DNA from 2 places in the Paraliobacillus zengyii genome. Region 2 is predicted to be linked to the other one. Evidence: predicted binding sites of a transcription regulator. Region 2 holds the regulator's gene; the other holds the start of a gene.
The links. Region 2 encodes NrdR, which represses ribonucleotide reductase genes. Its sites were predicted from a motif close to AACACNATATATNGTGTT; they were not measured.

Region 1: the regulator NrdR is predicted to act here: its motif matches at 8,189-8,206, upstream of DM447_RS15760 (anaerobic ribonucleoside triphosphate reductase).

What each region holds. Positions count from the first base shown of each region.
Region 1 is NZ_CP029797.1:3,160,545-3,176,298, forward strand. Features, by position in the region: gene DM447_RS15715 (tyrosine-protein phosphatase) at 1-495, opposite strand, end outside; gene DM447_RS15720 (CpsD/CapB family tyrosine-protein kinase) at 646-1,344, opposite strand; gene DM447_RS15725 (YveK family protein) at 1,319-2,086, opposite strand; gene DM447_RS15730 (nitroreductase family protein) at 2,377-2,937, shown strand; gene DM447_RS15735 (EAL domain-containing protein) at 3,263-3,991, shown strand; gene DM447_RS15740 (C40 family peptidase) at 4,088-5,161, shown strand; gene DM447_RS15745 (zinc ribbon domain-containing protein) at 5,595-7,028, shown strand; gene DM447_RS15750 (zinc ribbon domain-containing protein) at 7,051-7,800, shown strand; gene DM447_RS15755 (DUF1540 domain-containing protein) at 7,876-8,028, shown strand; gene DM447_RS15760 (anaerobic ribonucleoside triphosphate reductase) at 8,221-10,107, shown strand; gene nrdG (anaerobic ribonucleoside-triphosphate reductase activating protein) at 10,104-10,586, shown strand; gene DM447_RS15770 (nuclease-related domain-containing protein) at 10,578-11,144, opposite strand; gene DM447_RS15775 (hypothetical protein) at 11,370-11,732, shown strand; gene corA (magnesium/cobalt transporter CorA) at 11,844-12,800, shown strand; gene DM447_RS15785 (nuclease-related domain-containing protein) at 13,941-14,759, shown strand; gene DM447_RS15790 (nuclease-related domain-containing protein) at 14,824-15,754, shown strand, end outside.
Region 2 is NZ_CP029797.1:2,500,164-2,515,917, forward strand. Features, by position in the region: gene dnaI (primosomal protein DnaI) at 1-35, opposite strand, end outside; gene DM447_RS12770 (replication initiation and membrane attachment family protein) at 47-1,423, opposite strand; gene nrdR (transcriptional regulator NrdR) at 1,490-1,954, opposite strand; gene DM447_RS12780 (cytosolic protein) at 2,001-2,381, opposite strand; gene speD (adenosylmethionine decarboxylase) at 2,544-2,921, opposite strand; gene coaE (dephospho-CoA kinase) at 3,234-3,824, opposite strand; gene ytaF (sporulation membrane protein YtaF) at 3,891-4,526, opposite strand; gene mutM (DNA-formamidopyrimidine glycosylase) at 4,623-5,456, opposite strand; gene polA (DNA polymerase I) at 5,472-8,105, opposite strand; gene pnpS (two-component system histidine kinase PnpS) at 8,275-9,669, opposite strand; gene DM447_RS12815 (response regulator transcription factor) at 9,669-10,364, opposite strand; gene DM447_RS12820 (hypothetical protein) at 10,425-10,619, opposite strand; gene icd (NADP-dependent isocitrate dehydrogenase) at 11,226-12,497, opposite strand; gene citZ (citrate synthase) at 12,696-13,811, opposite strand; gene DM447_RS12835 (DUF441 domain-containing protein) at 13,899-14,363, opposite strand; gene ytvI (sporulation integral membrane protein YtvI) at 14,476-15,594, shown strand; gene DM447_RS12845 (FxsA family protein) at 15,624-15,754, opposite strand, start outside.

The DNA.
Region 1 (15,754 bases), 660 kb from region 2:
GCTTGCTAGTTGTGTTAGTGCACCCTTTTTAACTAAGTTATATAGAAGGTCTGGATCTTCTCGAATGATTGGATTCGTTTCTGGATGTGAAATAATCGGTTTTATACCCTTTATCTGCATATCATAAAACAGTTGAGTTATATAAGATGGAAAATGGTCTTTAGGTAATTCAATTAATATGTATTCTGTCGTTTCATTTAAAGACAATAAATGATCTTTCTCGAAATTAACAAGCATATCACCATAAACACGAATCTCTTGTCCAGGTAGGACTGTTAAAGCTATTTCTTCTTCTTGCAGTCTTTGGTTAAGGATAGCCACTTGTTGGATAATCTCCTGCTTTAAGTTATCGTGGTGCCCGTCCTTATATTTTGGTGTTGCAATAATAGTGTCTATTCCTTGTGCTACAGCGGCTTTAGCAATTGCAATACTTTCTTGCATGTGTTTTGTTCCACCATCAACTCCAGGTAAAATATAACTATGTATATCTATCATATTACCCATCTCCCATTGAATTAAATCTATTACTTTATGCCTAATCGTAACACAAGTCACCATGTCGATGGATAGGAGTGTTTGTCGATTTCTATAAATTTACTTTTATGTAAAGAAAAAACCTGTCACAAGATTGTGACAGGTTACAGGTTAATTACCACCGTAATAGTAATAGTTACTTCCTTTTTTCATTTCTTTGTCATTAAGAATAACACCAAGTAATTTTGCCTTTGCTGGATCTAATAATTCACGTGCCTTTTGCGCAGCTTCATATTCTGTTTGCTTACTACGTACAACAAGCAATGCACCATCACAAATATTCGCTAAGATTTGTGCGTCTGTTACAGCAAGAACAGGTGGTGTATCAAATATTATCAAATCATAATGTTCTGAAGCATCATGAATCAATTTCTCCATTGCTCGTGAACCAAGTAATTCTGATGGATTCGGTGGAATTGGACCACATGTTAGAATATCCAAATCTGGCGTGTCGCTTTTTTCTATTGCTTCATCTAACGTTGTTTCTCCTACTAATACACTACTTAAGCCTCTGCGATTGTCGACACGGAAAGTATAATGTACAGTTGGCTTACGCAAGTCCGCGTCAACCAGTAAGATTTTCTTCTCTTGTTGGGCAAATACAATTGCCAAGTTTGCAACGGTTGACGACTTTCCTTCAGAGGGTCCAGAAGATGTAACAAGCATCGTTTTCATTTCGCCATCAACTGCTGAGAATTGTAAGTTCGTACGAATCGTTCGGTATTGCTCTGAAATAGGTGAACGCGGATTCAACTTTGTAATCAAATGACGTATCACATTATTTTTAGCTAGTTTTCTTTGTTTTGCCACCGAAATTCCCCCTCTCTCGATTACGCGCTGAGCCCTGTGTTGGGTAATGTGTTGATGCTAGATCACTTTCAGTAATATGTGAGATCACACCTAGCACTGGCAAGTCGAGTTTGTGCTCAATATCTTCTTCTGTCTTAATCGTGTTATCCAAGTATTCAAGCAGAAAGGCTAATCCCACACCAACCATTGCACCAAGGACAAGTGCGATTGCGATATTAAGTGGTGGATTCGGACTAACAGGTTGTGGATCTGCAGCAGTTGTCGCTTCTGATAATACACTAACATTATCCACATTCATTAAATCAAAAATATCACTTTCAAAGATTTCTACTGTTTGGTTTGCAATAGCCGTTGCCATCTCTGGATCCGGGTCAGTCGCAGTTACAGTCACAACTTGTGAACTATCTTCATTTGCTACGCTGATCTTTTCACTTAATGTACCAGCTGAAATGGTTAAATCTAATTCTTCCACTACTTGATCTAAGATTCGTGAGCTTTTAATAATAACGTTATACGTACTAATAATTTCAACATTCGAACGAATTTCATTCACATCGACGCTATCGTCTTCGCTTGATTTTTGATTTACAATGAATTGAGAAGTAGATTGATAGGTAGGAGTTAAGAGAAAGTAACTAACAAAACCACTAACAAGTGCAGCTCCTAAGGTAAGCATAATGATCAGTACTAAGCGCTTTTTCAGCACCTCGAATATTTCTTTCAATGATATAGTTTCTTCCATAGATATGATCCCCCTGAAGCTTATTATAATCATGTATTATTTTTATGAAATAAGTAACAAAAGGAATTATATCATATCTATTTGTCAAATTGGGACTATTATTATAAATTCATCTATAAAAAATATTGCCAAATTTATTCTTATGAGGGTCCTTTACATATTATTTTTATTATGTAAGAAACGGTTTAGTTTACTCTCTACCTATTATATAGAAAAGCTTTAGAAGTTGCTCCTGTTTCCAATTTGTTCTATAATTTTGAACAGATGCGTAACACTAGGAGGAATAAATAATGTCAATCGAAAACTCTCGCAAAGCTGATTATCCAATTCACCCGCAGTTTGTTAACAGGTGGTCACCACGTTCTTTCTTAGATAAAGAGGTACCTGAAGAACTACTCTACAGCACATTAGAGGCTGCACGTTGGGCACCGTCAAGCGGTAATAGTCAACCATGGCGCTTTATTATTGCACGGAATGACGCTGATCGTGCGAAATTTCATCGTTTTATCATGGATGGAAATCGAACATGGTGTGAGCAAGCTCCAGTTCTAATTTTATTACTTTCAGACCAAACAGGTGGGGCACATACTTTTGATGCCGGGACAGCTTGGGGCTACTTAGCTTTACAAGCAGCGGAAAATGGCCTTAGTACACATGCAATGGGTGGTTTTGATAAAGAGAAAGCACGTGAAGTATTGGGTATCCCCGCTACTTATGATCTTCATGCTGTCATCGCGCTTGGCTATCAAGGCGAGAAAGAAGCGCTATCTGCTGTCTTGCAAGAAAGAGAAACACCTTCTCCAAGACGCCCGTTAAGTGAAACCGTTTATGAAGGTACTTTTAAAGAATAATAGATCGATAGATGACTGGTTTCGCTTATGCGGAACCTGTTTTTATGTCATTAGTTATAATTTACTAACATGTAATAGTGTATAATAGGTAAAATGATATTTATTTGACGAAACAGTTGGTTTTTTGGCGGATTTTGGTATAATATAAACCAATAATATGTAAACGCATTTTTATATAAAACGTTATTGATAACTACTAGGTTAACGAATCGAGAGCGCAACGAATCCTTAAGCTACATAACCACTAAACATACATATCTGTGAACCAACTACATGAAATATCCGCTATTATCAGCAGATACTAAAAGAAAAGGAGCGCGTACCTATGTTAATTGATCAATTTATCGAAGAAGAACAATTCCATCATTTTTTTCAACCTATCTTTGATGTGAAAGGTTTGAAAAAGATTGGTAATGAAATATTGCTACGTTCAAATGTTTATCAAAATCCTGAACAAGCCTTCCTAGCGGCAAAAAAAGCGAATAGACTCTATGATTTAGATACACGTTCAATTCATAACGCCTTATTTACCTATCAGGAAACAGACTTTTCTAAGACGGGGCAGTTACTATTTATTAATGTTTTTCCATCGACTATTTCTCATCCGAATTTTAATAGATTTCTAGATCAATTAACTACAGAACTAGCACTAACTAGTAGCAAAATGGCACTCGAAGTTTCTGAATCTGAGTTAATTGAACACCCCGACAATTTTCTTCAGCACCTTCAATCACTTAAACAACAAGGATTTGCAATTGCGCTCGATGATGTTGGAAAAGGCTATGCAAACTTCGATATGCTCATTAAAATGGAGCCAGATTATATTAAGCTTGATCGTTTATTCTCAGATCAACTCGACATTTCCAAAAAGAAACAAGACCTCGTCCGCTTCTTTCTTCACTATTGTCATGAAAATAATGTTGATTTGATATTAGAAGGTATCGAAACAAAAGCAGAAATGGAGATGGCACAGCAGTTAGATATACCTTATGCACAAGGTTTCTTCTTAGGTAGGCCTGCTCCTTCTAGTAACTGGATTACAGTGCATTCATAAAACTACCAAAATAAGCCCTAAAATTTACCGCTTCATGCTATACTATACAAAAGTAGACAAACGCGTACAAGTCAACTTAAAGAGGAGAGTGAAATAGTGAAAAAAACATTGATAAGTCTTTCTGCAGGTGCAGTTATCGCTACTGCTTTCACAGCAACAACTGCTGACGCCGCAACATACACCGTTCAAAAAGGTGACTCTTTATGGTCCATTGCACAAAAAAATAAAACAACTGTCACACAGTTATTAGATATTAACAAACTATCAAGTTCGATAATCTTTCCCAACCAAAAGTTAGAAACAACAAAAGCTACAACAAGTACGACAAATACAGCAACAACTGAAAAGAAGACAACATCTACAACAACTTCAAAAGCTACAACTTATAAGGTTAAATCAGGTGACTCTTTGAGTAAAATAGCATCTGCTCATGGTATTTCCTTAAGTAATTTAATGAAATGGAATGACCTTGATTCAACGTTGATCTATCCGAATGATGTATTAACAGTCTCTAATTCTTCATCTGCTTCCACATCAACATCAACAACTACAGATACTAAAACGGCAACAACAGAGACAGCTTCTAAAACAACATCCGCAACAAAGTACACTGTTAAATCTGGTGATTCTTTGTGGAAGATTGGGCAAAAGTATAGCGTCTCAATTACTGAGTTGAAAAAGCAAAACAACTTAAGTTCTGATATTATTCGTGTTGGACAAGTTCTTTCTATCGGAACAACAGCGACAAAGACAGAATCTGCGAGTTCTTCTTCCGCTTCTGAGACTGCATCTAAAACAGTTGATTATGATGTCACAAAGCTTTTAGAACAAGCAAAATCATACTTAGGTACGTCCTATTTATTCGGTGGATCAAATCCTAGTGCTGGCTTTGATTGTAGTGGTTTTATCTATCATACGTATAATAAAGCAGGTAAAGAAATTAGTAGATTATCAAGTGATGGCTATTATAACCGTTCTTATTATGTGAATACACCTCAATTAGGTGACTTAGTCTTTTTTGAGAATACGTACCGTAAAGGAATTTCCCATCTTGGTATCTATGTTGGAGACAACAGCTTCATTCATGCTGGATCAAGTGGTGTTCAGATTTCAAGCCTAGACAATTCTTATTGGTCAAGCCACTTTGAAGGATTTAAACGTTTTTATTAAAGGTTAAGAGGATCTCACGATGTGTGAGGTCTTTTTTTTGTGTTTTTTAAATATATTAAGCGCAACTTTCGCAGAGTTAAATTTGACTTCGTGCTCCTTCCGAAAGCAAGATTACGATACATTTTACGTACGTGATACATAATGTTAACGCGACATACCGCTCTGGAAATATACTTCGCTTTCCGTGGGCACGACTTCAGCTAACTTTGCTAATGCTTGCAATATTTGCTCGCTTTCCGCTTGTTCCATCTTCTAAACCCCTCCTTCATGTGTGAGTCTATCTTAACATATCCTTTTCTATTAGCCGACAATTTTTCAGCGTAAGTTTATTCCATAATTCAGCAAATCCCGACAAATTCTTATGGTGACTTTTACCTATTTACGCTATAATTAAAAATTGGTATGACAATCTTATTATGAAAGGATGACAACGATGAATTACTGCAAAGAATGCGGGCATGCGCTTAAAAATGATGCACAGTTTTGTTCAGCATGCGGAACACAAACACAGCCGCAAGTTAGTAAACAACTACCTGCTCGATCGTCATGGGGAACTAAGATAAGACAAGCGACTAAAAAGCAAAAAGTAATCGCGATTAGTGTACTTGCTTTACTTGTTCTTTTAATCGGGGGCCATCAAGTCGGCGCGAATATGACGGATAAGAACCGCATCATCGAAAAGTTTGAAACAGCGTTACATGAAGAAGATGCAAAAACAATTGCAAGTATGCTACAAACAAGTGATGAACGGTTAGATATCACGGAAGAGAAAGTTTCTGAACTATTAACGTTGATCGCTGAAACACCTTCTGCCCAACAATATTTTATTAACGAACTGGAATCACAGGCAGATGCTTACGAACAAGGTGAAACAATAGAATCAAGTACTATTTTTTCACTTGAAAAAGAAGGAAAGACCGCTCTTATCTATGATAACTATTTTATCGAAGTGATGCCGTTTTATTTTCAAGTTGGTACGAACATGACTGATGCAAAACTTTTTCTTGGAGAAGAGGAAATTGCAACTAGTGATGCAGATCAATTCACAAAAGAGTATGGACCAGTTTTACCTGGCGTATATACGTTACGTTCGAGTTATAGCAATGACTATACTGTTTTGGAGAATGAGTCTACCATTGAGTTACTAGAGCCTTATCATCAAGATCAATACGTTGATCTTTCACTTTACGGGGAATATGTTTCTTTTAACACAGAATACGCTTCAATCGCTGATTCAATTAGCTACTTCGTTAATGATACCGAACTAGACATTTCAGAAGACGAAGATTTTGGTCCCGTTTCAGTAGATGGTTCAGTGGAAGCTCACGCTGTCTTGACTTTCCCATGGGGAGATGTAACAACTGAAAAAACACCAATTGATTATGCTTATATTGATTTAGCTGTGCCTAATCCTTTTAATGAAGAAATGCAGACAGATATCATTAACACCATCCATGCATTTGGACAAGATTATGCGCTAGCTGGTGAAGCAATGGATGCGTCTTTATTCACGACAGCAACAGATGCATTTATAACGGAAGAAGCATATAGCAACTACAGCTATATGGAAGATTGGGACGAGCGTTGGACTGGCACATATAAAAAAGCTGTTGTTGATTTAGATAGTTTCTACTTGTATCAAACAGACGATACATATGAATTAAGTGTAAATGCTGCGTTTTATTACGATGATGCAGCAACCTACTATGTAGACGATGAAGAGATAGATACCGCCGAGGAGATTAATGAATGGGAAATCACATTCGTATATCAAGCCGATGAAGCTAGCTGGTTAGTAGCTGATTATGCTGGCCTTTGGTCATTTAATGATGAAAACACAGTCGAACGTGTTGTTGAAACAAATTAATTATAACTAAGGGGAAATGAAAATGAATTGTCCAAATTGTCAAGCACCACTAGAGTCAGACGCAAAGTTCTGTACAAACTGTGGGGTGAAAATAGATCACATACAAACGGAAAACACTGATACAGAGCCTGTACAATCAACAGGAACAGCACCTAGTCAGACAACCGATTATGTCCAGCAAGGAAAAGATATTAGCAAACAATATTGGCACTTCATTCCTAGTGCATTAGCAAATCCTTTTGCGGCAAGTAAACATGCAGGTCCAACTAATAAAATAAACGGTCTGATTACGCTGATTTTATTTTCTTTACTGATTCCGTTATTTTCTTATATTAGCTTATCATCTTATTTTAGACCGCCATTTGTTGAAATGGTAGTGAAGCCATTCTTTATTTTTATTATCTTTTTCGCGCTATTACTTGCGGTTAAATATGGTGTTGCAAAGTTAATGAAAGCAGACGTTTCCTTTCTAAATGTTATGACTCGTTTTGGTATATTGATGGTTTTACCAACAGTGACAGCTTTAGCTGCTGTTTTATTCACCATTTTAGGTGTTGAAGATTTCAGCATTATTTTACTAATCCTTTCGATGAGTCTTGCTAGTATAGCGAGTTTCGCGACTGTTTTTTCGATTAAAGAGAAAGCACCTGCTACAGGTGGGCTTGATGTTTTTTACGGCGTTGTTCTAACATATGTTGCAATGGCGATCATTTTATTGATTATTGGCGATAGTATTTTGTATGAATTGGAAAACAGTTTTTACGGATTTTAGGATTTAGTTGTCAATAACTAACACGGATTATTTTTGATGGTTCTTGATAAACTACTGTCATAGGAGGTGGGCGCATTGGCTAAAGATGTTCTATGTGAAGTGCACAATTGCAAGTACTGGGCGAAAGGGAATCATTGCAGCGCAGAAGCTATCTATGTAGTAAGCCATCATGGTAAAAGTGCTGCAAACCAAAGAGAAACTGATTGTCAAACATTTGTACAGCAATAAGCACACCTTCTTTATCGGAACGGATTCAGTTAGCCACTGGATCCGTTCTTTCTATTTTATAAGATAAAAAATTTCTACTGTGATATATCGCACAGTTTTCTGTTCTATCTTCGTGCTAAACTATTTCATATGTACTATATATAGATTATTTCAGTATATAAATACAATATATTGTAATCGGAGTGATAAACTATGCACACACATATAGAAACAGAAGACATGCTATTACAGTCGTTAGACGACATTGTTTATGCAAGTAATCAAGATCTTATCCAAGAGAATGCCAATGTCGATGGCCAATCACCGATGGGACAGATGTCGAAATTCGGATCAGAAGCAGCAAAACATTATGCCAAACAAAAAATGTTAAGCACGGATGTCAGCCAAGCAATTGCAGACAATTTCATCCATCCACATGATCTAGATTTCATGCCAACTGGTACGACAACTTGCTGTCAGATTCCACTTGGTAAGATTTTAAAAGATGGTTTTAATACTGGACATGGCTATATGCGTGAACCAAATGATATCGGAAGTGCGATGGCTTTAGCGTCTATTATTTTTCAATCTAATCAAAACATGCAACATGGTGGACAAAGTTACCCTATGTTTGATTTTGATCTTGCACCATATGTATATAAAACGTTTTTAAAGCATAAAAAGCGTTTGACGAACTATGTGACACGTTATACAAGTATAGAAATTGCAACTATTGCATGGCATGAAACTGATCGTGATGTTTACCAAGCTTGTGAAGCTTTTGTCCACAATTGCAATTCCATGCACTCGCGTGGTGGTGGCCAGGTACCATTCGTATCAATTAATTATGGAACGGACACTTCTATGGAAGGTCGTTTAGTAATGAAGAATATCTTGCTCGCAACAAAAGCAGGACTTGGTAACGGAGAAACACCTATCTTTCCGATTCAAATTTTCAAAATGAAGAAAGGTGTTAATTTTGAACCGGATGAGCCAAATTATGACTTGTATCAATTAGCACTTGAAACGACTGCTAAACGTTTGTTTCCAAACTTTAGCTTTATCGATTCCACATTTAATTATCCCTATTATGACGGTTCGCCTGAATCAGAAGTAGCCTATATGGGCTGTCGAACACGGGTGATGGCTAATCGACATGGAGACGAGACGGGTGTACAACGTGGCAATTTATCGTTTACTTCGCTTAATTTAGTGAAAATGGCTTTATTAACAACTAGTGAAACTGCATTTTTTGAAAAGCTTGATCATTATATGACACTTGCGATTAAACAATTACTCGAGCGTTATCAGTTTCAAGCAAAAAAACAAGCACAACATTTCTCCTTTCTCTACGGACAACAAGTTTGGAAAGATAGTGATCAGTTAGAAGCAAGTGACCAGTTAACAGATGTTTTAAAACATGGCACATTAAGTATCGGTTTTATTGGTTTGGCTGAAGCACTTGTCGCACTTACAGGTGAACATCACGGCGAGTCTGATGAAGCCTATCAATTAGGCTACCGTATTGTTGAACATATGCGTATGTTCGTTGATCTAGCTGCAGAGCGTTATGACTTAAATTTCTCGTTAATCGCAACACCAGCTGAAGGTTTGTCAGGAAAGTTCACTAAAAATGATCAAGCTGTATTCGGTAAAATCCCTCGGGTAACTGATCGTAACTATTATACAAATTCTTATCACGTACCTGTTTATTATAAAATAAGAGCATTTGATAAGATTAAAAAGGAAGGCGCTTTTCACAAGTTATGTAATGGTGGCCATATTTCCTATATTGAATGTGATGGCGATGTCTCAAAAAACACCAAAGCACTTGATACACTGATTAAAACGATGTCAATGAATGACTTTGGCTACGGATCGATTAATCACCCTGTCGACCGTTGTACATGCTGTGGCTATACCGGTATCATCGATAACGAATGCCCTAAGTGTCATAATAACGATCAAGAAAAAGTCGAACGGATCAGACGAATCACAGGTTATCTTGTTGGAGACATGAAGAAGTGGAACTCTGCCAAACGCGCAGAGGAAAGCCAACGTGTCAAACACCAAACAAGCAGTAAGGATACAAAGCAATGAGGGTAATGAATATTATTCATGATTCCGTTGTCGATGGCGAAGGGTTGCGGACAGTTATTTTTTTCGCAGGCTGTCCTCACTTCTGCCCAGGGTGTCATAACCCTGCTAGTTGGAACATTCGTAATGGTATTGAGATGTCCGTAGAAGAAGTCGTCCAAGAGGTCGCTAGTAATCCTTTAACAGATGTGACCTTATCAGGTGGGGAGCCTTTTTTTCAAGCAAAAGAAGTTGCAGAGGTTGCAAAGCGATTGAAAGATTTAGGAAAACATATCTGGGCATATAGCGGTTATACTCTCGAACAGCTGATAGATGCAGAAGATGTCCATCAACGCGAGCTACTTTCCTATTGTGACGTACTAGTGGATGGGCCGTTTATCTTAGCTAAAAAAGACTTAACACTATCCTTTCGAGGCAGTAGTAATCAACGCATTATTGATTTGCATAAAATAGATGTTCCATTAGAAAAGGCTTCACTTTGAGTGAGCCTTTTCTAGTGTTTGCAGTTTCTCCGTTAGTTTTGTTACGTTTTCCTTACTTAAGCGTGGCGTTTTATACGTCTCAATACTTGCAACGATATCATCATACAAGACGACGGTTTTATTCTTCATTAGACTTGGATCAATTGCTAGAATAGCTTTGTTCGAAAAGGCAACAATAGTCGTTATGTACTTCTCATTTAATTGCAAAAATTCTGCTACGTGCTGCTTTCTTTGTTCGTTAGCTCTTAATGGATTAATGAATGGTGTCTGTTTCTTTTTCACTTGAAAAAGCCATTCTTCATCTGTTTCCTTTCCATAAATAGAGCCATCATAATTTTCTCTTTTAATCAAAAAGACTCCGTATATCGAAATGACCACATGATCAAGTCGTTCCGCTTCTGGTAGTTGAACAGCTGAGACTATCTTGTATTCGTTCTCATTTAACGCCTGTAACTTTTGTTGGACATAACTTGAACCCACTTTTTTTCTCAATCTTGTGTAAACTGCACTTATCACAATAATAATCGCTAATACTAGAAAGACATATAAATCAGACATGGTTTTTCCCCCCTCATTTTATTAACTAATTGTCATTTCATCATAACATGCATATAAGCACATTATCTTGTATTATTACTATTTACTAGCTAATAGTTATTATAATTAGTGAATATGTCACTTTTAGGTTGTTTTATGTTAATTTTTGCTTGTTTTCATTGACTTTACAGCGGTTTATCGGTAGTCTAAAAACATTACTGAAAATACAAAAAAGGAGTGAACACATTGTCTAGAGACCATGCACGTGCGCATTTTGCAGATTCTCCCGAAACAGAAGCTACATTTAAAGTAATGAATTGTGAAAGTATCAATAAAACAAGTAGTCAGATCCGTTTACATGAACTAAGTGTCAAAGGGTTACGCTTTTCTACTACCACTGCATTCTCAGTTGGGGATCATATAGTAATAAATTTACGATTGTTCGCACCAACCAATCACATTTTTGGTGAAGTGATTTGGAAAGAACAAGCGCACGAACCAGCTGATTACACGTATGGGATAAAAATTATTATGTCAGACTATGATTACTATCAATTTATGAACTCCTATGATGCCTACATAAAGAACAAGAAACAGTCCGCGCACTAATAAGGTAATACTTACTATATTATAATTTTTCTGATTACTTGATTACTTGATTACTTGATTACTTGTTTATTTTTAATAGCTATACTAGACTATTTGAAGAGGTGATAGTCGATGATACATATTCTAGCTATAAATAACAATAATGAATTAGTGCAACTGAACAGCCTTGATGCACTTAAACAAGAAGCCTACAAATGGTATTGGATTGACTTTGATCAACCTAGTGATAAAGAAGTGCATTATTTGCACGATAGTTTAGACTTTCATCCACTAGCAGTTGAAGATTGTCTCCAAAACTTACAACGTGCCAAGTTAGATTATTATGATGATTTTAGTTTTTTCATTATGCATGCGCTTCAACCAGACGATTTAATACAATTAGAACACGATTTTTTCCTTAATCCTAATTATATTGTCACTTTTCATAAACAAGCTTCCACTGAAATCGAAAGCGTTTGGAAACGTTTATTGTATATAAAGAAACATGATTTAGAGTTGTGGGATCCCTATCGCGTATTTTATGAAGTGTTAGATAAAATTGTTGATCGGTACTTTCCAATTGTTTATGCAATTGAAGATGAGCTTAATAAGGTAGAAGATAATTCAAACCAAGAGGCAATGCCAGCACTACTTGATAAATTATTTGATATTAGACATCAGCTTTTACAATTACGACATACAATTAATCCTGTGCGTGATTTGTTTTACCGGATGTTAAATTCAAGTCATTTAAGTGGTATTAACGATCGCAAAGTCTACTTTGCTGATATTTATGACCATTTGATTAAATTATCGGAAATGGTTGGATCGAATCGTGAAGTGGCTAACGATATCCGTGATAATTATTTGTCATTAAACTCACACCAAACAAATGAAGTGATGAAAGTCCTAACCATCATCACCTCTATATTTGCACCATTAACTTTCATCGCTGGAATTTACGGTATGAACTTTGTTAACATGCCTGAACTCGAATGGGAATATGGCTATTTTATCGTACTTATTGTTATGGCTGCCATGTCAATTACGATGTATGCATGGTTCAAACGTAAAGGATGGTTTAATTAGAGAGGTTCCGAATATGGAGCTTCTTTTTGTTTGATTATTATTTTTTATTTATTATTTATAACTTTTGCAGAGTGAATCAGGCATTTAAGTATCGGTATTACTTGGAAGTCTCACAATCCATAATAGACCTTGACTTCACGCTTCTTTTGAAATCATCTTACGAACTTGAGAGAAACTCTGTGGTAAATATAACTGCTTCGCTCCTCAAGCGAAATGGGCTCCCTTTCCGCAGGCACGGCTTCAGCTAACTTGGAAGCAAAAAACGCTTCCAAGTGGATCTTCAGCCCGTGCTGTTCCTGCAGGAGTGTCGCCCATCTCGATTGATCCGCTAGTTTAGTCTGCTAATTAAGCATCATATAAAATGTTTGTTATTTGTCATTAAAATATAAGTTAGCAAAAATTAAATCAACTGCATACAAAGCTGCCACTGCTATGCTTCTTTGAATAGCTATTCGAATTAGTTTATAAAACAGGCAATCGGTCGCTGGACAGACTTTAAAAGTAATACATTATCTGCTTGTCATAAAGATTGATTGTGCTTATCACAATAGTTGTTCAGCATTATACGGATTGATTGTAGCGTAAGGCAGTCGACTCCTGCTGGAAAAGCAAGATCTGAAGATCCACTTCGTAAAACGATTTTCTTTACGAAGTTAGCTGAAGACTTGCCCGCGGAAAGCGACTGCCTGAAGCGGAAATCAACATGGCAGTTAAGATAGAGTCTATAGTAATTCTGTCATTGACAACAATCTTTTAGAAAGCAGACCTTTTTAATGAATGTCAAGTAGTATAACAAATATAGTCGAAACGCAACACACAAAGATTAGCGCTTATTTTAAGTGAGAAAGTTACGTTATTTAAGCTATCTGAACGAAAGATTCATCTACAATTAATTGTCATTTTGTTACACTTTAAAATTTTGTAAAATAATTGTAATTATTTATGGAATTTTTTTGATTATTATTTTATAATCTAATAAAAGCAAAGGAGGTAAACTAACTGATCCTATTTCCTAATATAAAAACGAGTGAACACAAACAATTAGATGCACTTATACCTAGACTACATCAAGGAAATCCAAGTTACCAAAAACTTCACTATCATCACAAAAGGATTGCAAATGCCTATCTAGGTACCAATGTGTTAAATGAATTACTGTATAAGAAAGAGTTATATCAAAAATTCATCTTCTATAATTTACGGCTTCCTAAAAAAGACGCAGGCTATTTCAAATTAAACGCACTCATTATCACACCCTATGTTATCTATTTGATTGTAGTTATGCATGTTAAAAATGAACTTAACTTTAACACAATCGGAAAATTTACATACCTGAATAATGGCGAAACAATAACGGCCCCAAATCCGTTACATGATGCAAACACCCAGATAGCACACCTTCACCAATTCCTAGAACAACATGGACTCCCTCCGATACCGCTTCACCCTATCGTTACCTTTACACACCCAAAAGTAATTTTGAACTTTGATAGCAACTTCGATGATATGGTTAAAAGCAAGTTTTTACTACAGCGTATTACCATGCTACGTTCCATCTATCAAAAGCGATTCTATCAAATCGACCAGCTAGAGTACCTCGCAAATCAACTAAAAAATCAAAACAGACCACAAAACTATAATGTGATTAAGAAACATCAGATTCCAACACAAGACATTCGAAATGGTGTATGGTGTCGCAAATGCAAACAAGAAATGATGCAACGTAAACAAGGCTACTGGAAATGTACTAGCTGCCATAGCCGTTCCAATAGCGCGCATATCATTGCCTTACATGACTATGCATTACTTTATCGTCCACAGATTACAAACAAAGAAGCACGTCACTTTTTACAAGTTGATTCAGCTACTGTGGTGACAAGATTATTAGGTTGTTTAGATATTAAACAAAGTGGTTATGCAAAAACGTCATCTTATCATTTAGATACATTGATTAAATAATTTTGATTTGGTAGCGCTCTTTTGAAAAGCGCTACTACTATTCATAAAGAGAGGAATTAATATCTTGATTATAAAACCCCTACAAAAAAATCCAGAACTCAAACAGTTAGAAGTGCTTATGCCTAGACTCTTACACCGTGAGCCAATGTTCCAACAATTAGAGCATGTATATGGTAAGTATACTAGTGGATTTTATGGCGAATCCTCTCTTGCTTATCCTTTTCAGTTATTACATCTAAAATCAGCTTTCATTTTGTATGACTTGCGACTACCCTGTGTTAGTGACTATTTCCAGATTGATGCCTTACTTTTAACACCTAGATTAGGTATTATTATTAAAGCAAAAAATTTCAAAGGAGAAATCACGTTCAACCAATCTGACCAAATGATTCGAACACTTGATGGAAAAAAGAACAGTTACAAAAACCCCCTCCACCAAGCCGCTATCCAAAAAAGGCATCTTGAAAGCTATATTATGAGAAACGGTTTCCCCTTCTTACCGATTCATACACTCGTATCATTTACCCATCCCAATGTGATTCTTCAATTCAATCAGCGAGAACCCGATATCGTGGACAACCACCACCTCTCACTCCGAATAGATGAACTTTTACAACAATACCAAGCTAATTATTATACGAAAGAACAACTCAAGAAACTTGCTAATAAGCTGAAAAATAACCATACGCCTAAAACGTATAATGTGATCGAAAAGTATCAGATTAATAGAAGTAATATTAGAAATGGTGTTTGGTGTCCTGTTTGTAAAAAGGTAATCATGAATCGTGCACATGGCTATTGGATCTGCCCAGTTTGTAAAGTAAAAAATAGAGAAGCACATATCCAAGCATTGAAAGAATATGCGCTATTATTTGGATCTACTATCACGAATCGACAAGCTAAAGCATTTTTACAATTAAAATCGAGCCACATCGTCAAGCGTCTACTGGCTAATATGAAGTTATCTTATGTTGGTAAAACAAAAGGCATTGTAT
Region 2 (15,754 bases):
ATCCATTTTTTTAATGAAGTTTGAATTGGTTCCATGTGCACCACCCTTAAGAATGATTTGATTTTTGTTCTTTATATTTTCGTAACAGTTCACTAACATCTTCGTTTTGCTCTCTATTAGTTACCGTTTTTTCTTTTTCTTTAGCAGCTTGTGTTTGCTTTTGTTCCTTAAACCAATCGGGAACAACCTCTTTTTTCCCAGTTGGTTTATAATAAGATTTTTTATTATTTCCCCATTCTTGGTACTTGTTATGTTCCGATTTTGCTAGTGTAATAGCTTGTCTAACTGTTTTTACGTTTTTTCTAGCCCAATGGCTAGCTATTTTTTCTACATATGATTTTGTTAACTTCATATCTGTTTTAAGTAATACATAATGAATGAGTACGTTCATGACACCAGGTGTAATGCCATGTAATGACATAATATCAGCAACTATTTTTAAATCTTGTTGAGAAGCATGATTTCCACTAGATAAGTCTTCTAATAACTGTTTTGGTGTTCTTTCTTCTAACATTTGCATAAATTGATCTTGTTTACTTTTTGGCTCGTCTGTATTTTTTGTATAAGTTGTTTTCTGATTAACTAAATTTTTTGCTTGTTTTGGTTGAGCTTGCATACTTTCTGATAAATCCATACAAGCAGTTTTAAATTCTTTATGATTCAAGCTATTCTCATCTGTAATAGCCCACAACAATGCTTTTTCAATCTCTAAATTAGTTAAATGATATAATACGCTCATTTGCTCTATTAATTTTATATTCGTTGCAGTTAGAATTTGATTAGTAGGCAACATGCGCTGCTTCAATAATTGTGCCAACCAATCCATATCTATTGTTTGATTGCCAATCATTGGGCCGTCATTTTCTTCGTCTATAGATGAACCATCTGATACTTCCAATTTTGTGTTTGTTTCCTTACTACTAAAAACATCAGTAAAGTGGGCAGTGACATTAACGCCTTTATTATTTGTTGTCACTTTATTCTCTTTAAATATATCATATAACTGATCATATTTATCGGTTCCAAGTTGATGGTACAACAACTGTGACAGCATACCATTCTCGAAAAATAAACCTGGTGAACAAGGTGTCAATAATTTATATGTGAATTTAGTCTGGTTTTCATCATCATATTTAAAAGTTTGTAATATACCGATTGCCTCTAATTTTTGTCTTGCTTCATAAATTTGAGGAAGAGGGATATTTAAATACTGCATCAACATATGATGTGTCTGAACGTCATCAGGATTAGATGAACTAAGATATTGACTAGACAATGTTAAGTAGAGTGAAACGGCATGAATGCCAACTAACGGTTGATATAATTGCATTAAAGCCAGAAGGTGTGCTTGCGTAAGTTGTTGTTGTTCGGATGTTATCACATACCCATGACCTGGCAGTAACTTCCCAATGTGTTGTTGCATTATTTCTCCCCCCTGTCCTTCTATTTAAAGAAAAAAAGAGCCTCTTGGCTCATCTATAATCTTGATTTATTTATCATCTGAATTTTTTATTAAATCCTTTAATTCATCTAGGAACACACTAATATCTTTAAATTGACGATAAACAGATGCAAATCGCACATAGGCAACCTCATCAATTGATGAGAGCTGATCCATAATTAATTCGCCAACTTCTTGACTTTGCACTTCTGCAGTACCACGACTCCGTAATTCGTCCTCCACTTCCATTGTTAACTGTTCCAATTGTTGAAGTGCAACGGGTCGCTTCTCACAAGCTTTAATCAAGCCACGCAGTAATTTTTCCCTACTGAATTCTTCTCTAATTCCCTCTTTTTTAACAACAATTAAAGGAACTTCTTCAATACGCTCAAAAGTTGTAAAACGGAAGTCACATTCTTCACATTCACGTCTTCTTCTAATCGCACGTCCTTCTTCAATTGGCCTTGAATCCAATACTCTTGTGTTTTTATATTGACAATTCGGGCACCGCATCTGTTATCATTCCTATCATTTATTCCCTCTATCTTTGTATGCAAGTTTAATCAACAAGCGTCATTTCCTTTTTTAGGTCATCATAAAGTTTCGGGACTAACTTATGGCTATATCCTAAATCAAAAGGGAAAACTGACTCTGTTGTAACTGAAAAATCAATCGCTGTTCGAAATGGTTTCACCATGATAATGGTTGCTGTAATAAAGACTTTTTTGCCACCTTTAAGGTTACAGCTAATTTCACCATGTTCATCCGATATTGCAATTATTTCGCAACCCTTCTTACTCTTAAAATATTCTTCTACTATCTTAAAAGCTCTATCTTTTGTAGTTTTGAAATAGCGTGTTTGTAATTGTTTGTCCCAATGTTTGTCTTTCGTTTCCGAGTGATTGTTAAAGAATTTATCAATTGATTCTTTAATAGCCATATACCGCACCTCAATATCTTTAGTTACATATTATATACTTCTAAGATTATTCTAACATGTTTCCTATAAGAAAACGATATCAAAGCGTTTAATTTTTTGGATAATTAGATAAAAAACCCCTTTTACTGTTTATTCCAGCAAAGGGGCTGCAAATCAAATTATTTAAAGCGCATTATATTTAGGTACTTGAATTGGACCCATACCACGTGGCAATTCAACTTTTTCACAATTACCAGATTCCAAGGCTTCTGAAATATAATCACATGCTACATTTGGATCAATAATATCACCGCATGTAAATACATCAATACTTGCATAACCATGTTCTGGAAAACTGTGAATCGTTAAGTGTGATTCAGAAATAATTACTACACCACTTACACCATGTGGAGCAAACTTATGAAAAGCAACTTCTCTTATTTCTGCACCTGCTTTTAAAGCTGCGTCAACAAAGATCTTCTCAATTTGTCCCATATCATTTAAAGTATCTATATTACAATCCCACATTTCAGCAATAACATGTCTACCCATTGTATCCATTCGATAATTCCCCCTTATTTATTAATCAATACCTTTTAAATAAACTTGGATGAGCTGCCACGGGGGAAAGTTAGTCCAAAGAGATCCTAACCCTTTAAGCATTCATTAATGCACCTATTTAAAAGCTTTGCTGTTAGTATAACATATTTAGGATGTGTTATTTCTCATAAGCACACGCAAACGAATTATATCTGTTTTTTAAAAGTTTGGCAAGATTTTTTTACAAAAATAAATTTGTAGACATATTATATTTTTCCCTAAAACTACAAAATAAAACCTATCTTCTCAAATTGAGTAGACAGGTTTATATGTTTATACTTGATTTATATACTGTTCGAATTGCTCTTTTGTATCTTCTATTGACCCATTATTATTAATAATAACATCTGCATTTTCAGCCTTTTGTTTTAACGGAATTTGTGCGTTTATTCTACTCTTAGCATCACGTTCTGATAAACCATTGCGTTTCATTAATCTAGTTAATTGTATGGACTCATTAACGAAAACAAGCCAAACTTGATCAACAAGAGAGGTCAACTTATTTTCAAATAATAACGGTATATCTAAAACGATTATTTTCTCATTCGTATTTATATAAGTATTTTTTTGTTTAAATATTTCATCTTTAACATAGGGATGAACAATTGCATTTAATTTCTCACGTGCAATTTTATCTTGAAAAACAATATGACCAAGTTTTTTCCGATCAATGGCACGATCAATCTGTAAAATATTATCACCAAACGCTTCACCTATTTTAAAATAGGCTTCTTTTCCAGGCTCAACAACTTCTTTCGCAATGACATCTGCATCAATTATTGGTATCTGTTTTTCCCGAAATAAATTAGCTACTGTACTTTTACCTGAAGCTATTCCTCCAGTTAATCCGATTATTTTAGTCATCGCTATTTTTCACCCTTGTCTCTTGTTTTACCTGTACCAAATCTTTTTCTACAGTTTATATTGGTTTCATCCTATCATTTTGACAATACCTATGATAATTAATATTATACCCGGTAAAAAACTAAAACGATGCAACCCTTTCCATCCTGATAGAATAACACCACTTTTTAAGCCTAGTGATAAGAACAAACTGGTGGCTACACCGATTCCTACCGCAGAAAGAATAACCGGCAAACCAATTAGTGCTGCACCAATTCCTGCGCCTAGTGAATCAAGCGATAATGCTAAGCCAAGTATAAATACTTCAATACCCGCTATATTACCTGATTCATCCATATCTGCCATCATTGGTTTTTTGAGTATTTGAATAACAATGCCGAGTGATTTTATTTCAAACTTAATCTCATAAGGACCCGTTTTTTCGTGAGATTCCTCTGAACGGAAAAATGAAATTAGTACCCATAGTCCAATAATTACGAGTAAGCCACCACCAATCATCTCAGCGCTTTTTTCAGATAGAAAAGATCCAAGCCAATCTCCAAGTGCCATGGCAGATAGAAAGACTATCCCAGAAATTATACCAATCAAGATGACAGACTGAAATGCTAATTTCATCTGACGCAATCCGTACGTAAAGGCTACCATAAAACTATCTAAACTAACTGCACAAGCCAATAATAATAGGGTTGATAACTCTTTCATACAACTCAAGCCCCTTCATCATACAATTTCATGTTAAAACACATGAGTAGTATATGGAGGGCATAAAACAGTTGTGCAAAAAATCGGTTCAATCGCCTATTCTTTTATAGGTTGGCATCTAGTACAAAGATGTGTACCTCTACCAGCAACTTTTATTTTAACAATTGGTTCTCCACAACGTTTACAAGGTGTATTCTCTTGTCCATAAGCAAACAACTGTTGCTGAAACATTCCAATTTGGCCTTGGCTATTCACATAAGATCGAATGGTTGTCCCACCTTGTGCAACAGCTTCTGTTAGGGTTTCTTTCGCATGTTTTAACAAACGTTTCACTTCAGGTTCACTAAGTTCAGATCCCTTGGTTAATGGATGGATTTGTGCCTTATACAACGTTTCATCCACATAAATATTTCCTAAACCAGCTATGACTTGTTGATCCAACAGAATATTTTTTATTACCCGTTGGCTTCTATGAATTTTTTCGTATAACGCGCTGAGTTTATATCCTTCTTCAAACGGGTCAGGACCAATTTGATTTAACGGTTTTACTAAGAACTCTTCTCCTTTAGGATACAAATGCATTGTTCCAAACTTTCGAACATCTTTATAGCGTAATTCTTTCCCGCTTTCAAAATGAAAAATAACATGTGTATGCTTATCCACAGGAATATCATGTTCAAAAACACCATATTTACCTTCCATGCGTAAATGAGAAACAAGCGTATAGTTTGTTAACTCAAACAATAAAAATTTACCTTTTCTGTGAATATCTAAAATTATTTCACCCTCAACTAATTGACTGAAAATTAGATGGTCATCTGGTTCTTTAATAATTTTCGCCCAGTTGACAGTCACAGCTTCAATTTTTTGATTAACGACTAGCTCTATTAACGTTTTTCTAATTGTTTCTACTTCTGGTAATTCTGGCATCTGTTTCTACCTCACTTATTTTGCATCAAACCAAGTTTCGCCATACGCATAATCAACCTTTAATGGCACAGCTAATGACACAGTATTTTCCATAACTCTTGGGACAAGTTCTTTCAATAGCTCAATTTCTGTTTTTGGTGCTTCTATAATCAATTCATCATGCACTTGTAATAACATACGTGCTTTCAAATTATTTTCTTTAAGTGCGTGTTCTAGATCAATCATTGCTTTTTTTATAATATCTGCTGCACTACCTTGAATAGGTGTATTCATTGCTGTTCTCTCAGCAAAACTACGGAGATTAAAATTGCGATTTGTGATATCTGGTAAATAACGCCTGCGTTGCATAAGCGTCGTCACATACCCTTTTTGTTTCGCTTCTTTAACAATCTCCTCCATATATGTTTTAACACCTGGATAGCTATCAAAATAGCGTTCGATGAATGCCTTAGCTTCTTTACGTGTAATGCCAAGATTTTGTGATAAACCATAGTCACTAATTCCGTATACAATACCAAAATTCACTGCTTTTGCTTGACGTCGCATATTACCATCTACGTCCTCGGCATCTACATGGAATACATCCATTGCTGTTCTAGTATGAATATCCATGTCTTCTTGGAATGCTTGTACTAATAATTCATCCTTTGCGATATCCGCTAGGACACGCAATTCAATCTGAGAATAATCCGCTGCGAAAATTACCCAATCTTTTTCAGAAGGAATAAATGCTTTTCTTATCTTCTTTCCTTCCTCTAGTCGAATTGGAATGTTCTGCATATTAGGTTCTGTCGAGCTTAATCGACCCGTTTGAGTAAGTGCTTGGTTAAAGCGCGTGTGAATCTTTCCAGTATCAGGATGAACCACTTTTAAGAGCCCTTCGATATAAGTTGATTGTAATTTTCTTAGCTGCCGATAAAGCAATAGCTTAGGTATAATCGGATGCTTTTGTTTTAACTGTTCCAATATATCCGCTGAAGTAGAATAACCTGTTTTCGTTTTTTTAATAATAGGTAATTCTAACTTTTCAAATAAAATTGGCCCCAGTTGTTTAGGGGAGTTTAAGTTGAAATCTTCACCTGCAAGCTCATGGACTTCCTCTTCTATTTTATCTAAACGTATTTTCAACTCTTTTTGCATCACATTTAGTTGATCTTGATCTATTTTAACTCCAGTAGCTTCCATTTTGCCTAGGATAACCGCCAAAGGTAATTCTAAATTATATAATAACTCTATCTGTTGATTTGCTTCTAATTCTTCTTCCACCTGTGATTTTAGAGCAAATAACATCATTGTTTTACGTCCGATATGATCCGCTAATTGATCTTGACTTGGAACTTGTAGTTTCGCACCTTTACCATAGACTTCTTCATCAGAAAGCACTTGTTTTTGCCCCATTCGATGACTGATTGCAGGAATGGTATGATGATTCTCTGAAGGATCTATTAAATAAGACGCTAACAATAAATCAAAGGTAATTCCACTAACAACAATTCCATGGTTTAGTAAAGAGACTGTTACTTTCTTTGCATCAAACACCCATTTTTCTTTCTCAGGATCTTCCGCCCATTGTTTAAATGCATCTGATTTCACAGCAATCTCAGTTGGTATAAAATACTTCTTATCTTTATTAACAATTCCAAATCCTTCAATAGGAGCAAGGTGATAATTATCTGTTAAAATCTCTACCTCTAACGCCTCTACTCCAATAAATAGTGATGCTGAAACATTATCTAATATTTCAATATCAACAGCTTCAAGCGCTTCTTTCTCTTCTACAATGACTTCACCAGTAACTTTAGTTAATAATGAATTAAATCCCAAGTCTTTAAACACAGCACTCAACTGATTCACATCATATCCAGAATAAAGCGTATCTTTTAATTCTACTTCAATTGGTGATTCGCAATTGATTGTCACTAATTGTTTACTCATAAACGCATCATCTTGATGGTTTTCTAACTTTTCCTTCAGCTTTTTAGCAGTAACTGATTCTACATTCTCAAAAACTTTCTCTAAAGTATGAAACTGATTAAGTAATTTTACTGCAGTTTTTTGACCAATACCTGGGATACCTGGGATATTATCTGAGCTATCACCCATTAGAGCTTTCATATCGATAATTTGCTCTGGGTTCACTTTCATTTTCTCTTTCATAAATTCTGGTGTGTATGTATCAATATCACTTAACCCTTTTTTTGTTAATTGCACTTGTACCCGATCTGTAACAAGTTGTAACATATCCTTGTCACCAGAAATAACTCGAACATCAAAGGATTCCTTTTCCGCAACTCTAGCTAGTGTTCCAATGATATCATCTGCTTCATAATTAGGTAACTCATAATGCTTAATGGAAGATGCATCGAGTAATTCTTTTATTAAAGGAAATTGTTCTGATAATTCTGGTGGTGTCTTCTGTCTTCCACCTTTATATTCTTGATACGTTTCATGACGAAATGTTGTTTTCCCTGCATCAAATGCTACAAGCATATGTGTTGGTTTTTCAGTTTCAATAATTTTCATCAGCATTGTAGTAAAACCATATACTGCATTTGTATAAACACCTTTATCATTATTCAGTAAAGGCAGAGCAAAAAAAGCACGATACAGAATGCTATTACCATCTATTAATACTAATTTATTAGTCATTTTTAACATAGACCCCTTTCCTAACGTTCACCAAATTCTTTTTACTAATGTCATTTATATTCTACCATGTTTAATTGAAAATAGAAAAAAATCACTGTTTGATAGGGATTAACCTTTATGAATATACATGGTAATGTATATTCAAAAAAAAAAGCTTTTTAAGCTTTTTTCAATCTTTTAATATAAATTTTTTATTAATTGGAACAAGCACAGAGAATGTTGAACCTACTCCTACTTTGCTATCTAAACTGATCGTACCATTATGAGCTTCTACAATATGTTTAACAATTGCAAGACCTAAACCAGTACCTCCAGTATTTCTGCTTCTAGCTTTATCTACTCGATAGAACCTCTCAAATACACGATTCATTTTATCCTCTGGTATACCGATTCCCGTATCAGTAACAGTAATATGCAAATTAGCATCTATTACTTTCACTTTTAAAATTACTTTCCCACCAACTGGCGTATAACTAATCGCATTATTAAGTAAATTGATGCACACTTGTTTTAAACGATCAAAATCTCCATCTATTATTACATTTTGTTCTAAGTTAGTTTCAAACGTAATTTCTTTTCTAGTTGCCTCCTGTTGTACCATAGGTGCTATTTCCTCAATTAATTCCGATATATTCACTTTTTCATACAGAATATGCATTTCGTCTTTTTCCAACTTTGACAATTCTAATAAATCATTAACTAATGCTTGAATTCTTTCACTTTCTTTATAAATAATCTCCAAAAACTTATTTCTAATTTCCTCATCATCCATATTTTCATCCAATAGAGTTTCTGCAAAACCTTTGATTGAAGTAATAGGCGTTTTTAATTCATGAGATACATTCGCAACAAAGTCTTTACGCATTTGTTCCAGACGCTTTAATTCTGTAATATCATGAAATACTAGGACAGCACCTTTCAATTCATTGATTTCATTGAAAATTGGAGCGCCAACAATTTCAATATAAAGTTTTTCCACTTCCATTGAAATCGTAAATGCATTTTTTACTTTCTGTTCATACAAAAAAGCTTCCTGTACCGCTTTATAAATTCGTTCTTCTTCTAATACATCATAGTACAAATAACCGATATAATCTTTCGTTTTTTTACCGAAAATCTTCAGGAACTTACGATTAACCAAATGAACATATCCACGTTCATCAATTAATATAACACCACTTTCCATATTATCTATCACAGTTCTTAGTTGACTGCCTTGTATTTTTTCCTGTATCGTCATTTCTTGTAAGTTTCTAGCAAGTAAGTTAATTGCATTGCTTAATCTACCTGCATCTCCATAATGATTTTCATAAGTTCTTGTTTTATAATTACCTTTTACTAATTCCTCAGCTACAGTTGCAGCAGAACGAACTGGTTTAATATATCGATCAAATAATTGATAAATAATAACTAAAAAAATAATGAAGCTTCCTAGTAATGTTAAGATAACAATGATCTGTTCATTTCCAGAGACAAGTGGTAACATGATAAAACCAATACTACTCAACACTACTGTGACGACAGCTATGTAGGTGAAAAACAAACGAAAATTGGTCTGAATCATTAATAAGGTTCCTCCATTTTATAACCAAGTCCTCTAATAGTCTTTATATATACAGGATGTTTTGTGTCAGGCTCAATTTTATCACGTAGGTGACTGACATGGACATCTACAATACGCGTATCACCGACAAAATCATAATTCCATACCGCACTCAACAGTTGATCACGTGATAATACTTTTCCTTTATTCTTTGCCAAATATAATAATAGTTCAAACTCTTTTCTAGTGAATGAAAGAGTTTCTTCACGAATAACAGCTTCGTATTGTTCAGGATAAATTGATAGTTCTGAAACTCTTATTACTGGTGGTTCCAATTCGGTTTGTTGTTTATTTGATCTTCTTAAAATAGCTTTTATTCTAGCTACAACCTCTTTTGGACTAAAAGGTTTTGTCAAATAATCATCTGCCCCTAATTCCAATCCTAATACTTTATCAAACTCGTCATCTTTTGCAGTTAACATTAAGATGGGTGTCTCGACTTTTCTTTGTCGTAATAACTTACAAATTTCTGTACCTTCTAATTCGGGCAACATTAAATCTAATACGATCAGATCAAACATTCCGGTTGTTGCCTTCTCTAAACCCTCAGTACCAGTATAAGCAACTTCCGTTTTAAAACCTGATCTTTCAATATTATATTGTAGTAATGTTACGATCGATTCTTCATCATCAACAATTAGTATTCTTTGGTTCATTGTAAAAACCCCCATTTTTCTGTCTAAAAAATTTAGATGAAATAATGCAACCCATTCCCTTTAAACAAACTTATCTTTCTTCATCATACATGGAAGCCAACTGTATGTGAATAGAATTGACATATAAAGTAGTCTTTCCTTATGTAAAATTTTATTTACAATTTTAAAGTTTACTTCATAAATAGTACTTTCAGAAGAACTAGCATCTAACAACGCTGTATTTAGATCAACTTGAACTGAAATTACTAGTCCCATCAAAAAAACACTAAATGAGACTTCATTTGTTCATACAGAGAAGCAACAATATTTTTCACTCTAGTATTTTTACATTCCAAAATATTGTCACAATTATCATAAACTGTGACGTAAACCGCCATGTTGATTTTCGCTTCGGTCAGTCGCTTTCCGCGGGCAAGTCTTTTCGATGGGTCGAGTAATCACAGACCCAACGCTTCAACTTCCTCGGAAGCAAAAAGCACTTCCTGTGGGATTTTCAGCTGTTGCTTTTCCCGCAGGAGTCGACTGTCCTACGCTACAATCAATCAGCATAACGTGATCAGCTGTTGTCATTAGTACAATAAAACTTCTGACCAGTAAAAGATGTACCACTTTTAACGCCTATCCAGCGGAGCAATTGAAATGGGTGAGACTCCTGTGGGAACAGCGCGGGCTGAAGATCCACTCGGAAAGCGATCTATGCTTATCCGAGTTAACTGAAGCCGTGCCCACGGAAAGCGATCCCATTTCAATTGTGGAGCGGATATGGAATCTACGTCGCAGTTTCTATCTATTACGACTTAATAAGAAAAAACAACCTCTTATATGTGTTATAAGAGGTTGTTTTAATTTGCTATTACATTATTAATCCATGTTGTTAATTAATGCTGTACCGAATTCTGATGTTTTAACTTCTGTAGCATTATCCATCATACGAGCAAAATCGTATGTAACTACTTTCTCACTAATCGTTTTATCCATTGATTTAGTAATTAGCTGAGCCGCTTCTTTCCAACCAATATGTTCAAGCATTAATACAGCAGATAAAATGACTGACGATGGATTCACTTTGTCTAAACCAGCATATTTAGGTGCAGTACCATGCGTTGCTTCAAAGATTGCATGTCCTGTTTCATAGTTAATATTTGCTCCAGGTGCAATACCAATTCCACCAACTTGAGCCGCTAATGCATCTGATATATAATCACCATTCAAATTCATCGTTGCAACAACTTCAAATTCTTTAGGTCTCGTCAAAATTTGTTGTAAGAAGATGTCGGCAATTGAATCTTTAATAATAATTTTACCTGCTTTCTCAGCTTCTGCCTGAGCCTCATCAGCAGCTTCACGACCTTTTTCTTCAACAATTTTATCATACGTAGCCCATGTGAAAACTTTATCGCCATATTCTTCTTCAGCTAATTCATAGCCCCACGTTTTAAAAGCACCTTCTGTAAACTTCATAATATTACCTTTATGTACTAAGGTAACACTCTTTCTTCCTTCATTGATTGCATAATCAATTGCAGCACGTACTAGGCGCTTTGTTCCTTCCGTAGATATCGGCTTGACACCAATCCCTGAAGTCTCTGGAAAACGGATATTTTTAACTCCCATCTCATTTTGCAAGAAGTCAATAACCTTTTTTGCTTCATCTGAACCCTGTTGCCACTCAATTCCTGCATAAATGTCTTCCGTATTTTCTCGGAAGATTACCATATTTGTATCCTGAGGTCGTTTAACGGGTGACGGAACACCATCAACGTAACGTACAGGTCTTAAACATGTAAAAAGATCCAATTGTTGTCTTAGCGCAACATTTAAAGAGCGAATTCCCCCACCAATTGGTGTTGTTAGTGGTCCTTTTATTGCAATTTTATATTCACGTATCGCATCTAAAGTTTCATCAGGTAACCATTCGCCAGTACGGTCGAAAGCTTTTTGACCTGCATACACTTCTTTCCATATAATTGACTTTTTACCTTGATAAGCTTTCTCTACTGCTGCTTCAATCACGCGACTAGAAGCTGCCCAAATGTCAGCGCCAATACCGTCGCCTTCAATAAATGGAATGATTGCGTGATCCGGAGTTTGTACAACTCCATTTTCTACTGTGATTTTTTCACCTTTTGACATTCTATTACCTCCTAATAGTTGCTAACATTATAAATAAATACATGTAAACCAAAAATAAAATAATTCGAAACGTCAGTCTGTCGAGATCTTTGCCTTTCTTCCTGCTTGTTCGTTAATAAATCAGTTTCTTAATGACCCCACTCAAACTATTTTTTTCACTTTTGCTTTTAAGTAATTGTCTCTATCAAGATTAATAACCTATCTATCCTCCAACGCTATAAATGGTTGTCTGATTGGTCCAATATATTCAGCACGTGGACGAATCAAGCGATTGTTCTCGTACTGTTCTAAAATATGTGCTAACCAACCTGAGGTTCTACTCATCGCAAAAATTGGAGTGAACAAGTCGTGTGCTATTCCAAGACTATGATAGACAGATGCAGAATAAAAATCTACGTTTGCTGGTAAACCCTTTTTTTCTTTAATGTACGCTTCTATTTTAACAGACATTTCATACCATTTAGATTGTCCTGTTACTTCTGTTAATTGTTCGGACATTTTTTTAAGATGTTTCGCTCTCGGATCACCCGTTCGGTAAACACGATGTCCCATTCCCATAATTTTTTCTTTGTTTTCCAGCTTCTCTTGTATATACGGTATAGCATTATCTACTTCAGCTATATCGGTTAACATTTGCATAACTTGTTCATTAGCACCACCATGTAAAGGTCCCTTTAAAGCACCAATTGCTGCGATAACACCCGAATAGAGATCAGACAATGTAGCAACACAAACCCGCGCTGTAAACGTAGAAGCATTTAACTCATGATCAGCATGAAGAACAAGTGCTTTATTAAAAGCTTCTACTTCAATTGCTTCAGCTTCTTTTCCTTTTAACATGTAAAGAAAATTTTCTGCATAACTAAGTCCAGGTTTAGGTGCAATTGGTTCTTCGCCTTCTCTTAGGCGAGAAAATGCAGTGATTACTGTAGATATCTTTGCCTGTAACCGAATAGCCTTTCGCAAATTAGCCTCAGGTTCCATTATGTCTACCTCTGGATCAGATAAACCCAATAAAGATATAGCTGTACGTAAAGCAGCCATTGGATGAATGGCAGAAAGATCATACATATTAAAAAGTTTAATGACTTCATCTGGAAGCACCATATTAGAAGTCAATTCATTTTGAATCTCAGTCAATTCTGATTGTGTTGGAAGTCGTTTATGCCATAATAGATACACAACTTCCTCAAAACTAGAATGTTCTGCAAGATCATCAATTTTATAACCTACATAGGTCAATTGGTCATCAATAATTGAACTAATAGATGATTCTGTTGCAATGACTCCTTCTAGTCCTTTGGTAGTTGACATTGCATTCCACTCCTTTACTTTTACGTTTTTATTCAGTTAGCTAGCATAATTATTATCTAAATAAAATCGACTTATATTTCAGTTCATTTATGGTATAAAAAAGTCTACAATTCGCATAACCATATAAGCAATGCCAGCACCAATTAATGGACCAACAGCTACGCCCTGAAATAAAACCACAGCTAGTATGGTACCCATAACAAGTGCAGTTGTTAAATGTGGATCATTAGCTAATAAGTCTAATCCTCCCTTAGCTACAATTGCGACAAACGCACCAGCTCCAAGAGCAATCCAACCATAGTAAGACTTTACACTTTCGATCAGATCTTTAAATCCAATATCCCCACTAGCGATTGGGATTAGTACAGCTATTGTAATAATAGTAACTCCCCACAACATCCCTTTATCTTGTATATAAGGAAATAACTTGTCATCCATTTTAAAAAGCTTCATACCCAACAATACATAGACGGCTATCATAATTGATTGGTTTTTTCCTATGTAACCTAATGCGAATAATAACAACAAAAATAATGTTGATTGATTAATCATAATTGTGACGCCTCCACTTGCGTTACCAAAAAAGGCAAACGTCGATTAATTTTTATATTATCACATAATATACACAAATGGAAAATATCTTTATATATAGGGAGGGTTGCACATGATACCTAAACATATAATAGCTCGCATTATTCGTTTATTCTATGTTGTTTTACTAGTCTTTCTTTCTATCATAACTTTTACTGTTTTAATAAGATATACCTATCCATTTATAATCGCTTTTATTATTGCGTTCCTATTAAATCCTTTCATCACATTTCTAGAACAAAAGTGGCATTTACATCGTACTTTTGCAAGTTTATTAACGATTTCTATTATTTCCACAATTTTGATTTCTTTTGTGATGATCTGTATGCTCGAATCTATTCAAGCATTGCTGTTTTTAGCCAAATATATCCCTGCTCATTTCCAAGATTTTTTGCACTATATTCAGAGATGGATCGAATCAACTCTATTACCAATATACGATAAACTAATGATTCGATATGAACATTTACAATCTGCACAGCAAACTACTATTGTGAAACAATTACAACAAACGATAAGCGAAATTGCTTCCAGTGGTTCTGCTATCTTAGAAAATTTCTTTTTTACAGCAACAAATTTTATTAGAGGTCTACCAAATTTATTATCTGTTTCTTTTTTTATTTTATTAGGCACGTTTTTTATTAGTAAAGATTGGTACAAGCTTCAAAATTGGTACAATAAAATAATACCAATTAAATTTCTAAATAAGATGGGAGCTGTCACAAAAACATTCAAGCATACGCTATATAGTTTTTTTAAAGCACAGCTCATATTAACTTTAATTTCAACATTGCTTATTTTTATTGGATTACTTGTGATAAATATTGACTATCCTTTTACACTCGCACTTTTAATTGGTATCGTAGACTTTATTCCCTATTTGGGGACCGGCTTATTCTTTATTCCTTGGATTATCTATCAATTTATAAATGGTAATTTTGATTTAACTATCCAATTATGTGCAATATACATGATAGTTATAATCCAGCGGCAACTGATGGAACCAAAATTATTAGCATCTCATATTGGGGTTAATCCATTATGGATGCTGATTACAGCTTTTGCTTCCTATCAATTATTTGGATTATTGGGTGTCTTTGTTGCACCGTTCATCGTCATGTTTATGCAAACATTATCTAAAACTGGTATTCTGCTAAACTTGTGGTGTTACATTTATGAAGGAAAAGATTAACATTATATAAGATTGTTTTTTAAACGATTTTATCGTTTAAATATGGTGATTGTCCCTTTATCCAACATGGATTGTAATACGTTACGTAACCACCGTTTAATTGGTGTTCTTGTTACTGGTAACAATAATAGAAAACCTATTGCGTCGGTAATAAAACCAG